2 regions of the Arthrobacter sp. TRD_SC_6 genome follow, and region 2 is predicted to be linked to the other one. Evidence: predicted binding sites of a transcription regulator. Region 2 holds the regulator's gene; the other holds the start of a gene.
The links. The regulator LexA, encoded in region 2, represses DNA repair genes until DNA is damaged. The targets are predictions, from matches to a motif close to TCGAACANNTGTTCGA.

Region 1: ruvA (Holliday junction branch migration protein RuvA) is a predicted target of LexA. The motif match lies at 2,318-2,333, and genes of this name have one in related genera.

What each region holds. Positions count from the first base shown of each region.
Region 1 covers NZ_CM143953.1:2,436,133-2,440,341, reverse strand. The annotation lists gene ACWA1U_RS11530 (preprotein translocase subunit YajC) at 1-349, opposite strand, end outside; gene ruvB (Holliday junction branch migration DNA helicase RuvB) at 519-1,649, opposite strand; gene ruvA (Holliday junction branch migration protein RuvA) at 1,653-2,282, opposite strand; gene ruvC (crossover junction endodeoxyribonuclease RuvC) at 2,400-2,975, opposite strand; gene ACWA1U_RS11510 (YebC/PmpR family DNA-binding transcriptional regulator) at 3,039-3,797, opposite strand; gene pdxT (pyridoxal 5'-phosphate synthase glutaminase subunit PdxT) at 3,781-4,209, opposite strand, start outside.
Region 2 covers NZ_CM143953.1:2,165,495-2,169,703, reverse strand. The annotation lists gene ACWA1U_RS10315 (histidinol-phosphate transaminase) at 1-1,109, opposite strand, end outside; gene ACWA1U_RS10310 (LysM peptidoglycan-binding domain-containing protein) at 1,235-1,618, opposite strand; gene lexA (transcriptional repressor LexA) at 1,937-2,659, shown strand; gene ACWA1U_RS10300 (ATP-dependent DNA helicase) at 2,673-4,209, opposite strand, start outside.

The DNA of each region.
Region 1 (4,209 bases), 270 kb from region 2:
TGGCCGAAGCTTCAGAGTCAACGGCGTCTTCCTCGGAGTCCTGAGGGGCAACCACCTTGCTGAGGGCTTGGGAGTGAACGGTCGCCGTGACGCCCGGAGAAATCTCAATGAGCGCCTTGTTGTTGTCCTCGTCGAGCGAAACCAGGGTGCCGAACAAACCGAAGTTGGTCATCACCTCGGTGCCTGGCACCATCTGCGTGCGCTGTTCAGCAACCTGCTTCTTCATTTTCCGCTGCTTGCGGAACATGGTGAAGATCAGGAAGGCGAGAGCCAGCGGGAGGAGAAGTTCAAAGAAGCCGAACCCTCCGCCTGTCTGCTGGGCGGGCTGGGCAACTACATTTGCGAGCACAGAAAAGTTCCATTCCTATATTTGGTCAGCGTGAGCCGGTTCGCGTGTCACGAGTACGACGCCGATTTCCACGGGCGCGCGCAGCACCTGGGGCTTTGACTCCACAGCAGTGCCGCGTAGTGTGCCGCGCGTCATATCAGTGTAAGGGGAACCCCGGCGATCCTATGCACTAGCCGCCTGAGCTGTTCCATCCGGCGTCTTCATTGTTTTCTTTGGTACCGCTGGCATAACTTTCAGGTCTATCCCCGTCAATAATCGAAAACAGGTCTTCGGGCATCGCAGCAGCGACCGTGGGCGGCATGGCGAGGCCCAGGTGTGCCCAAGCGGCTGCGGTCGCGATCCGGCCGCGCGGGGTCCGTCCAAGCATGCCCTCGCGCACCAGGTAGGGCTCGGCGACGGTTTCCACCGTCTCGGGTTCTTCCCCGACGGCTATCGCCAGCGTTGACAAGCCCACCGGCCCCCCATTGAACTTCGTCACCAGGGCCGTTAAGACAGCACGGTCAAGGCGGTCCATGCCCTTCTCGTCCACCTCATACATATCCAGTGCGGCGCCAGCGCACCGCGCGTCGATCACATCCACAGAGTGAACGAGCGCCCAGTCACGGACCCGGCGAAGCAGCCGGTTGGCGATACGCGGAGTTCCCCTGGATCGCCCGGCGATCTCGGCGAAGGCTGCCGAATTGACCCGCATGTCCATCATCATGGCCGAACGGCGCAGCACCAGTTCAAGCTCGCCCGTTGAGTAGAACTCCAGGTGGCCGGTGAATCCAAAGCGGTCGCGCAAGGGCCCCGGAAGAAGCCCGGCGCGGGTGGTCGCGCCAACAAGAGTGAAAGGCGGCAGCTCCAGCGGGATGGCCGTTGCACCCGGACCCTTGCCGACAATAATGTCAACGCGGAAATCCTCCATGGCCATATAGAGCATTTCCTCGGCCGGCCTGGACATCCGGTGGATCTCATCGAGGAACAGCACTTCACCCTCCGTCAGCGAGGAGAGAATCGCGGCAAGGTCACCGGCATGCTGGATGGCTGGTCCGGAGCTGATGCGCAGAGGTGCGTTCATTTCCGCGGCGATGATTAATGCCAGGGTGGTTTTGCCAAGCCCGGGCGGCCCTGAGAGCAGCACATGATCCGCGCTGCGCCCGCGGATCCGGGACGCCTCGAGTACGAGGGAAAGCTGGCGGCGCACGCGCGCCTGTCCTACGAAATCGTCCAGATTCTTCGGTCGAAGGGCGGCCTCGACGGCGCGATCTTCGGGATCCACCGCCGCTGACACAAGCGGTTGTTCTTCTTCGGCGGCCACCTGCTACACCCGCGTCCGGGAGGAGGTTCGGGCGCCGTCCTGCCCCAGCCGACGGAGCGTGAGCTTCAGGATGGACCCAACGTCGCCGCTTGCAGCAACCTCGGGAGAATCCCGAACAGCTGCATCGATAGCGGAGCCGGCATCCTTCTCAGACCAGCCGAGCCCCATCATGGCTGCGAGCACCTGGCCCTGCCACGGGTTGCCCGGTGTGCCGGGCTTTGCCCCTGCTTCGAGCGGAACGAGTTTGTCGGCAAGTTCAAGGACGATCCGCCGCGCCCCCTTCGGTCCGATTCCTGGAACCTTGCTGAACGCTTTGTCATCCCCTGACGACGCCGCCACTCGAATGGCTTCCGGAGTGTGGACAGCAAGGACCGCGAGCGCAAGCCGGGGACCAACGCCACTCACGCCGAGGAGTGTCTCGAAGACCTCCCGCTCCCCCGGCTCCGTGAATCCGAACAGCGTCATGGAGTCCTCACGGACAATCATGGCTGTGTGGACCAGGGCCTTACTTCCCTGCCGGAGGGTGGAAAGTGTTTGCGGCGTGGCCTGCACCAGCATTCCGAAGCCGTTGACGTCCAGGACGGCAGAGTGCAGGCCGACGTGGGTGACGGTCCCGGTCAGAGAGCTGATCATGGGTGCGGCTCCTCAGCAGGTGGGTGTGAATACTACCGAACATACTTACTAATCAGCCTAGGGCCAGAGACCGGCATTCCTGCGCCGCCACACCGGTACGCCGGTGCCGCAACGCGCTTATCGCCGTCGTCGTGCCTTTGCTGCGGCTTCCGCCCACAGGCGCTGCGCTGCCGTCAGACCTGCCCCACTGCCCTGGAGTTTGGCCGCCGACGACGGCCCGGTACGCCAGGCGTGCGTGATGGCCAGGGCCAGGGCGTCGGCGGCGTCAGCCGGAGTGGGGGCCGTACTAAGGCGGAGGATCTTGGTGACCATCTTCGTCACGGCTGCCTTGTCAGACTGGCCGTTACCGGTCACTGCCGCCTTGACTTCGGTGGGAGTGTGGAGCGCTACCGGTATCCCGCGCCGCGCGGCACATACGATGACGACGCCGGAAGCCTGGGCAGTGCCCATCACGGTGCTGACGTTGAGCTGGCTGAAGACACGCTCGACGGCGAGAACGTCCGGGGTGTGTGCATCCAGCCAGGTATCCACCTCTTCGGCGATGGTCAGCAGCCGCTTATCGAGGCTTTCACCGGCGGGCGTTCCCACCACCCCGACAGCCACCAGGGTGGCGCGGCGGTTGGGTTCGACGTCGACAACCGCCAGTCCGCAACGGGTGAGGCCGGGGTCCACGCCCATGACGCGAATTGTCATGGCCTGACCTGCGTCATGTTCCTGCCGGCGTCACGGCGTTTCCGACGGGTTGCGGAGACCGGATTAGTCGTCACTCTCAAGCTGCGCCAGGACGTCGTCGTTGAGCTCGGCGTTCGAGTAGACGTTCTGGACATCGTCGAGCTCTTCAAGCGCATCGACGAGCTTCAGGAACTTCCGGGCGGCATCAGCATCCAATTCCACCTGCATTGAGGGGACGAACTCGACTTCGTCGGTCTCGTACTCGATGCCGGCTTCTTCGAGGCCTGCGACAACGGCACGGAGATCCGAGGCCTCCGAGTGAACCTCGAAGGAATCGCCGGAATCCTTGACTTCCTCGGCGCCCGCGTCCAGGACCGCCATAAGGACATCGTCCTCAGCGAGTTCCTTCTTGGGCAGGGACACAACGCCCTTCCGTGAAAAGAGGTACGCAACCGAACCCGGGTCCGCTATGGTCCCGCCGTTGCGGGTAATGGCGACGCGGACCTCGGAGGCCGCGCGGTTCTTGTTGTCGGTAAGGCATTCGATGAGCAGCGCGGAGCCCTGCGGACCGCGTGCTTCGTAGATGATCTCCGAGTAATCGACCGCTTCGCCGAGTAGGCCTGCGCCCCGCTTCACCGCGCGGTTGATGTTGTCGATGGGAACAGAGGTCTTCTTGGCCTTCTGGACGGCCAGTTCCAACCCGGGGTTACCCGACAGATCCGCACCGCCCGCCCGGGCAGCAACCTCGATGTTCTTGATCAGCTTGGCGAAGGACTTGGCACGCTTGGCATCAATTGCCGCCTTTTTGTGCTTGGTGGTAGCCCATTTAGAGTGCCCCGACATGCTCTGCCCTTCTTTTGGCGATCATCGATAGAAAAAGCTCGTGGATCCGGTGTTCACCGGTAACTTCAGGGTGGAAGCTGGTTGCCAGCAGGTTTCCCGAGCGAACTGCGACAATTCTAGCGACCGGCGCGGGCACATTCTGCTCGGCCCGGTGCTCGGCGGGAGGCGTGTCAGGTGCATCGACCTGAGCAAGCACCTCTACCGAGTCCCCCACCATCTCCACCCAGGGTGCGCGGATGAAAGCCGCGTGAACCGGCCTTTCACTGTTCGACACCTCAGGGAAGTGGAGGTCGGTTTCAAAGGACTCCCGCTGCCGCCCAAAGGCATTCCGCCGGACCACGATGTCCAGCCCGCCAAGGGTCTGCTGTGGGTTGCCGCGCAGGTCCAGTGCGGCATCGGCGATGGTGTCTGC
Region 2 (4,209 bases):
TAGGAGACACCTGCCCGGATCAACGAGGCCAAGGTGTCCAGGAACACCGTGGTTTCCGTCTCGGTGCCGGCGGTCACGCGCAAGTGGTGATCAATACCGACATCCCGGATCAGCACTCCAGCGTCCAGGAGCCCCTGCCACACCGCACGGGGGTCTTTCAGCCCACCGAACAGAACGAAGTTCGAATCGGACGGCGCGACCGGAAGTCCGAGAGCTTTCAGACCCTTAGCAATGCGGTCGCGTTGCACTTTAATCGAGTCGACATTCTCCAGCAGGCGGGTCGAATGGGTCAGGGCTGCGATTGCAGTCGCCTGGGTGATGGCTGAAAGGTGGTAGGGCAGGCGCACCAGTCTGAGCGCATCCGTTATCTCCGGAGCCGCTGCCAGATAGCCGAGCCGTGCCCCTGCCAGGGCGAAAGCCTTGCTCATGGTGCGCGAGACAATGAGGCGCTCACGTCCGGGCAGTAGCTCCAGGGCACTCGGCGTACCTTCGTGGGCGAACTCGGCATATGCCTCGTCCACGATCACGATGGCTTGGGCCGCATCCCCGGCTTCGTAGACGTCCGCGACCACCTGGAGTGAAAGCGCCGTTCCTGTCGGGTTGTTCGGACTGCAGAGGAAGACGATATTCGCGCCCGAGGATGCAACCTGCTCAGCAGCGGAATCTGGCGTGAGGTCGAAGCTTTCCGAACGCTTCCCGGCCAGGTACGCGGTACCCGTTGCTCCGGCAAGCAATGGGTACATCGAGTATGTGGGCGGGAAACCGAGCGCGGACCGACCAGGCCCACCGAATGCCAACAGGATGTGTTGGAGAACCTCGTTCGAGCCGTTGGCAGCCCAGATATTGTCAGGTGTCAGACCATGGCCGAGGTAAGTGGCAAGCTGCCCGCGTAGCTCGGTAAACTCCCGGTCCGGGTATCGGTTCAGCCCCACTACTGATTTTCTTACCGCCTCAACGATGGCTTCCTGAACGTCTTCGGGGACCCCATGAGTGTTCTCGTTGACGTTCAGCAGAATGGGTACGTCCAGCTGCGGAGCACCGTAGGGCTGCAGACCACGGAGGTTGGCCCTGAGCGGGAGACGGTTGAGACGTTCGAGCTGATCGGTCACCTGCCGAGTTTAAGGCCCATCGATGGGTGATCCCCAATCCCTCAGCAGACAGGCGACGATATTACGCCCGGCGACCCCTGTTTCTGATCGAAAGCGATTCTGATCGACAGCGTTCTGATCGGTAGCTAGGAACCAGTGACTGGAATGTGCAGCGATTGCCCGGCCTGGACGGTGGAGCTGGCCAACGCATTGAGTTCCACAATCTCAGCAACGACCGCGCGGGGATCCCGGTCCGGAGCATATTCAGCCGCGAGACCCCAGAGTGTTTCCCCTGCGGCGACGTTGACCCTCACCGTCTCCGTCACGCCAGGAGCAGAACCGGATGCCTGCGCCTGGTTAAAGGAAGCAGCAACCATCAGAAGAGCCGCCGCAATGAGCGCAAGGGGAACCGCAACCAGGAGCACCCAACCTCTGCGGGTCAAGTGCAGCTTGCTTATAAGGGTCTCTCCAACGGCCTTTCGGTCACCGGGAAGAACTCGGGTAGTTGCTGAGAGCTGGAGCGTCGTCATGGCGTCCGCCTTTCTGCGGGTCTGAACACGCTGCACTCGGCGGAAAGCCGCGATTCGAAGCTGTGTTCTATTCTTCTGCTTATTTTTAGCACTGATTACCTAATATTGTCGAGACTCGCTCGAACAAATGTTTGAAAACAGCTCCTTTGTCCCATAGCGTTGCAAGCACAGGTACCGGTTGGCGTCTTCGGAAATCAGCCCATCACCTACCACTGACAAAAATTGTTGGAGGTCCGGCAGAGGGCCGGGATCGACAGAGTGAAGGGACGCAGTCAAGTGGCAGAACTCAGTGCAGCCGAGGAACCCACACAGCTGGCAGTGCCCGACGTGAAGCGTGGCCGCGGGCGTCCGCGTGGGCGCGCAACTCCTAAAGGGTTGACCATCCGGCAGAAGAAAATCCTGGAGTCCATCCAGCTCAGCGTTGCGGCCCACGGGTATCCGCCGTCAATGCGGGAAATCGGAGACACTGTTGGGCTCGCCAGCCTGTCCAGCGTGACTCACCAGCTGTCCCAACTTGAGCGGATGGGCTATATCCGGAGAGATCCCAAGCGCCCAAGGGCAATGGAAATCCTTCTCCCGCTTACGTTGGGGCAGGAGTCCTTCCACCCGACGGCGAACAACCCGGAGCGGGATGGCAACAGTGACGAGACATCTCTTTCGTCCGTGGACGCGGCTATGGTGCCCCTTGTCGGCCGCATCGCGGCCGGCGGGCCCATCCTTGCGGACCAGGTGGTGGAGGACGTCATGCCATTGCCGAGGCAACTGGTGGGCCATGGCGACCTGTTCATGCTTCGCGTCTCAGGTGATTCCATGATCGACGCCGCCATCTGCGACGGCGACTGGGTGGTCATACGCCGTCAGAACACTGCCGAGAACGGCGACGTTGTAGCTGCCCTCCTCGATGATGAAGCGACCGTCAAGACGTTCCGCCAGCGGGACGGGCACACGTGGCTCCTACCGCAGAACACCAACTACTCACCCATCCTCGGCGACCATGCCACGATCATGGGCAAGGTCGTCTCGGTGATGCGCGCTCTCTAGCCGCGGATCTGTGTTATGCGGGCTGGGATGCCGCCAATCTGGACAGGATGGCAAGCACAGTGGTGCGGTCGGTCGTCGGCCAGAACGGGGGCAGTGCACCCCGCAGGAATCCGCCGTATCTGGCATTAGCCAGCCGCGAGTCCAGTACCGCCACTACTCCCCTGTCGTCCTGGGCCCTGATCAATCGGCCGGCGCCCTGTGCCAGCCGGACGGCCGCATGGGTTGCGGCGATGGTCATGAATCCGTTTCCGCCCGCTCTCGCGACCGCCCTGGTGCGCGCTGTCATCAGAGGATCATCCGGGCGCGGGAACGGGATACGGTCGATCACCACCAGACGGCATGAGCTCCCCGGGACATCCACTCCCTGCCAGAGGGACATGGTGCCGAACAGGCAGGTGTCGGGCTCCTCGGAGAATCGACGGACCAAATCCGCCATGGAGGACTCCCCCTGGCACAGGATGTCAAAATCCACCTTGTCCCGCAGGGCCTCTGCCGCTTCTTCAGCGGCCCTGCGTGAGGAGAACAAGCCAAGGGCGCCGCCCCTTGAGGCACGGATCAGTGCTTCCAACTCAGCAAGCTGTTGTTCGGTCGTGCCCCGCCCTGGTGTAGGCAGGTCCTTCGCCACGTAGAGCACTCCCTGACTCGGGTAATCGAAGGGGCTGCCGACGTCGACCCCGGTCCAGGTGGGCGCACCGACGCCGGTAAGCCCCAGTGCACCCGCGACGGGCCCGAATTCAGAGCCGATCGCCAGCGTGGCCGAGGTCAGAACCACCGTGTGATCTTCGAACAACCCGCGTCTCAAACGTCCTGCAACGGAGAGGGGCGCGATGCTGATCGTTGCGGGCGAGGACTCCGGCGCCGCAACATAGCCGGAACCCGGCGTGAACGTGCTCTGCCGGTTCGCCCACAGCACCTCTCCAGCTCCGCCGGCTCCCAGCATCCGCTCACACAGCTCGAGTGTGGCGAGAAGACGTGAACGTGCCATTTGCCGTCCCCCGTCCACTGACTGGGCTTGGCCCTCAGAGGTGGACTCGGACAGTGCCAGCCGGCATGCCTCGCGCAGTTGGGAAAGGGCCATCTCCTGTTCCTCATCCAGTCCAGTCGCCATCAAACCCGTGGGTTCGGCGTCGAACGCTGCTTCGAACGCATGCTGCGCAGCGATGAGCGTGTCCGCATCCACGCCGAGGTGGCGCCGTGCGGCGGTGGATGCCGCCCCGATCAATGAGCCGGAAAGCTGTCCCGAAACTGCGGAAGTCACGCGGTCGTGAAGTTCGTGGGCTTCATCGATTACGACGACGTCGTGCTCCGGCAACACAGCCAGGCCCTCGAACGCGTTGATCGCGAGCAACGCGTGATTGGTGATCACGATGTCGGCCCGGCCGGCCTTTTCCCGCGCCAATTCGCTGAAGCACTCAGCCGCGACCGGACACTTTTGAGCGCCCAGGCACTCCATGCTGGACACTGACACCTGGCGCCAGGCGCGGTCGCCCACCCCGGGGAGGAGTTCGTCCCGGTCCCCGGTTTCAGTCTCTTCTGCCCATTCACGAAGC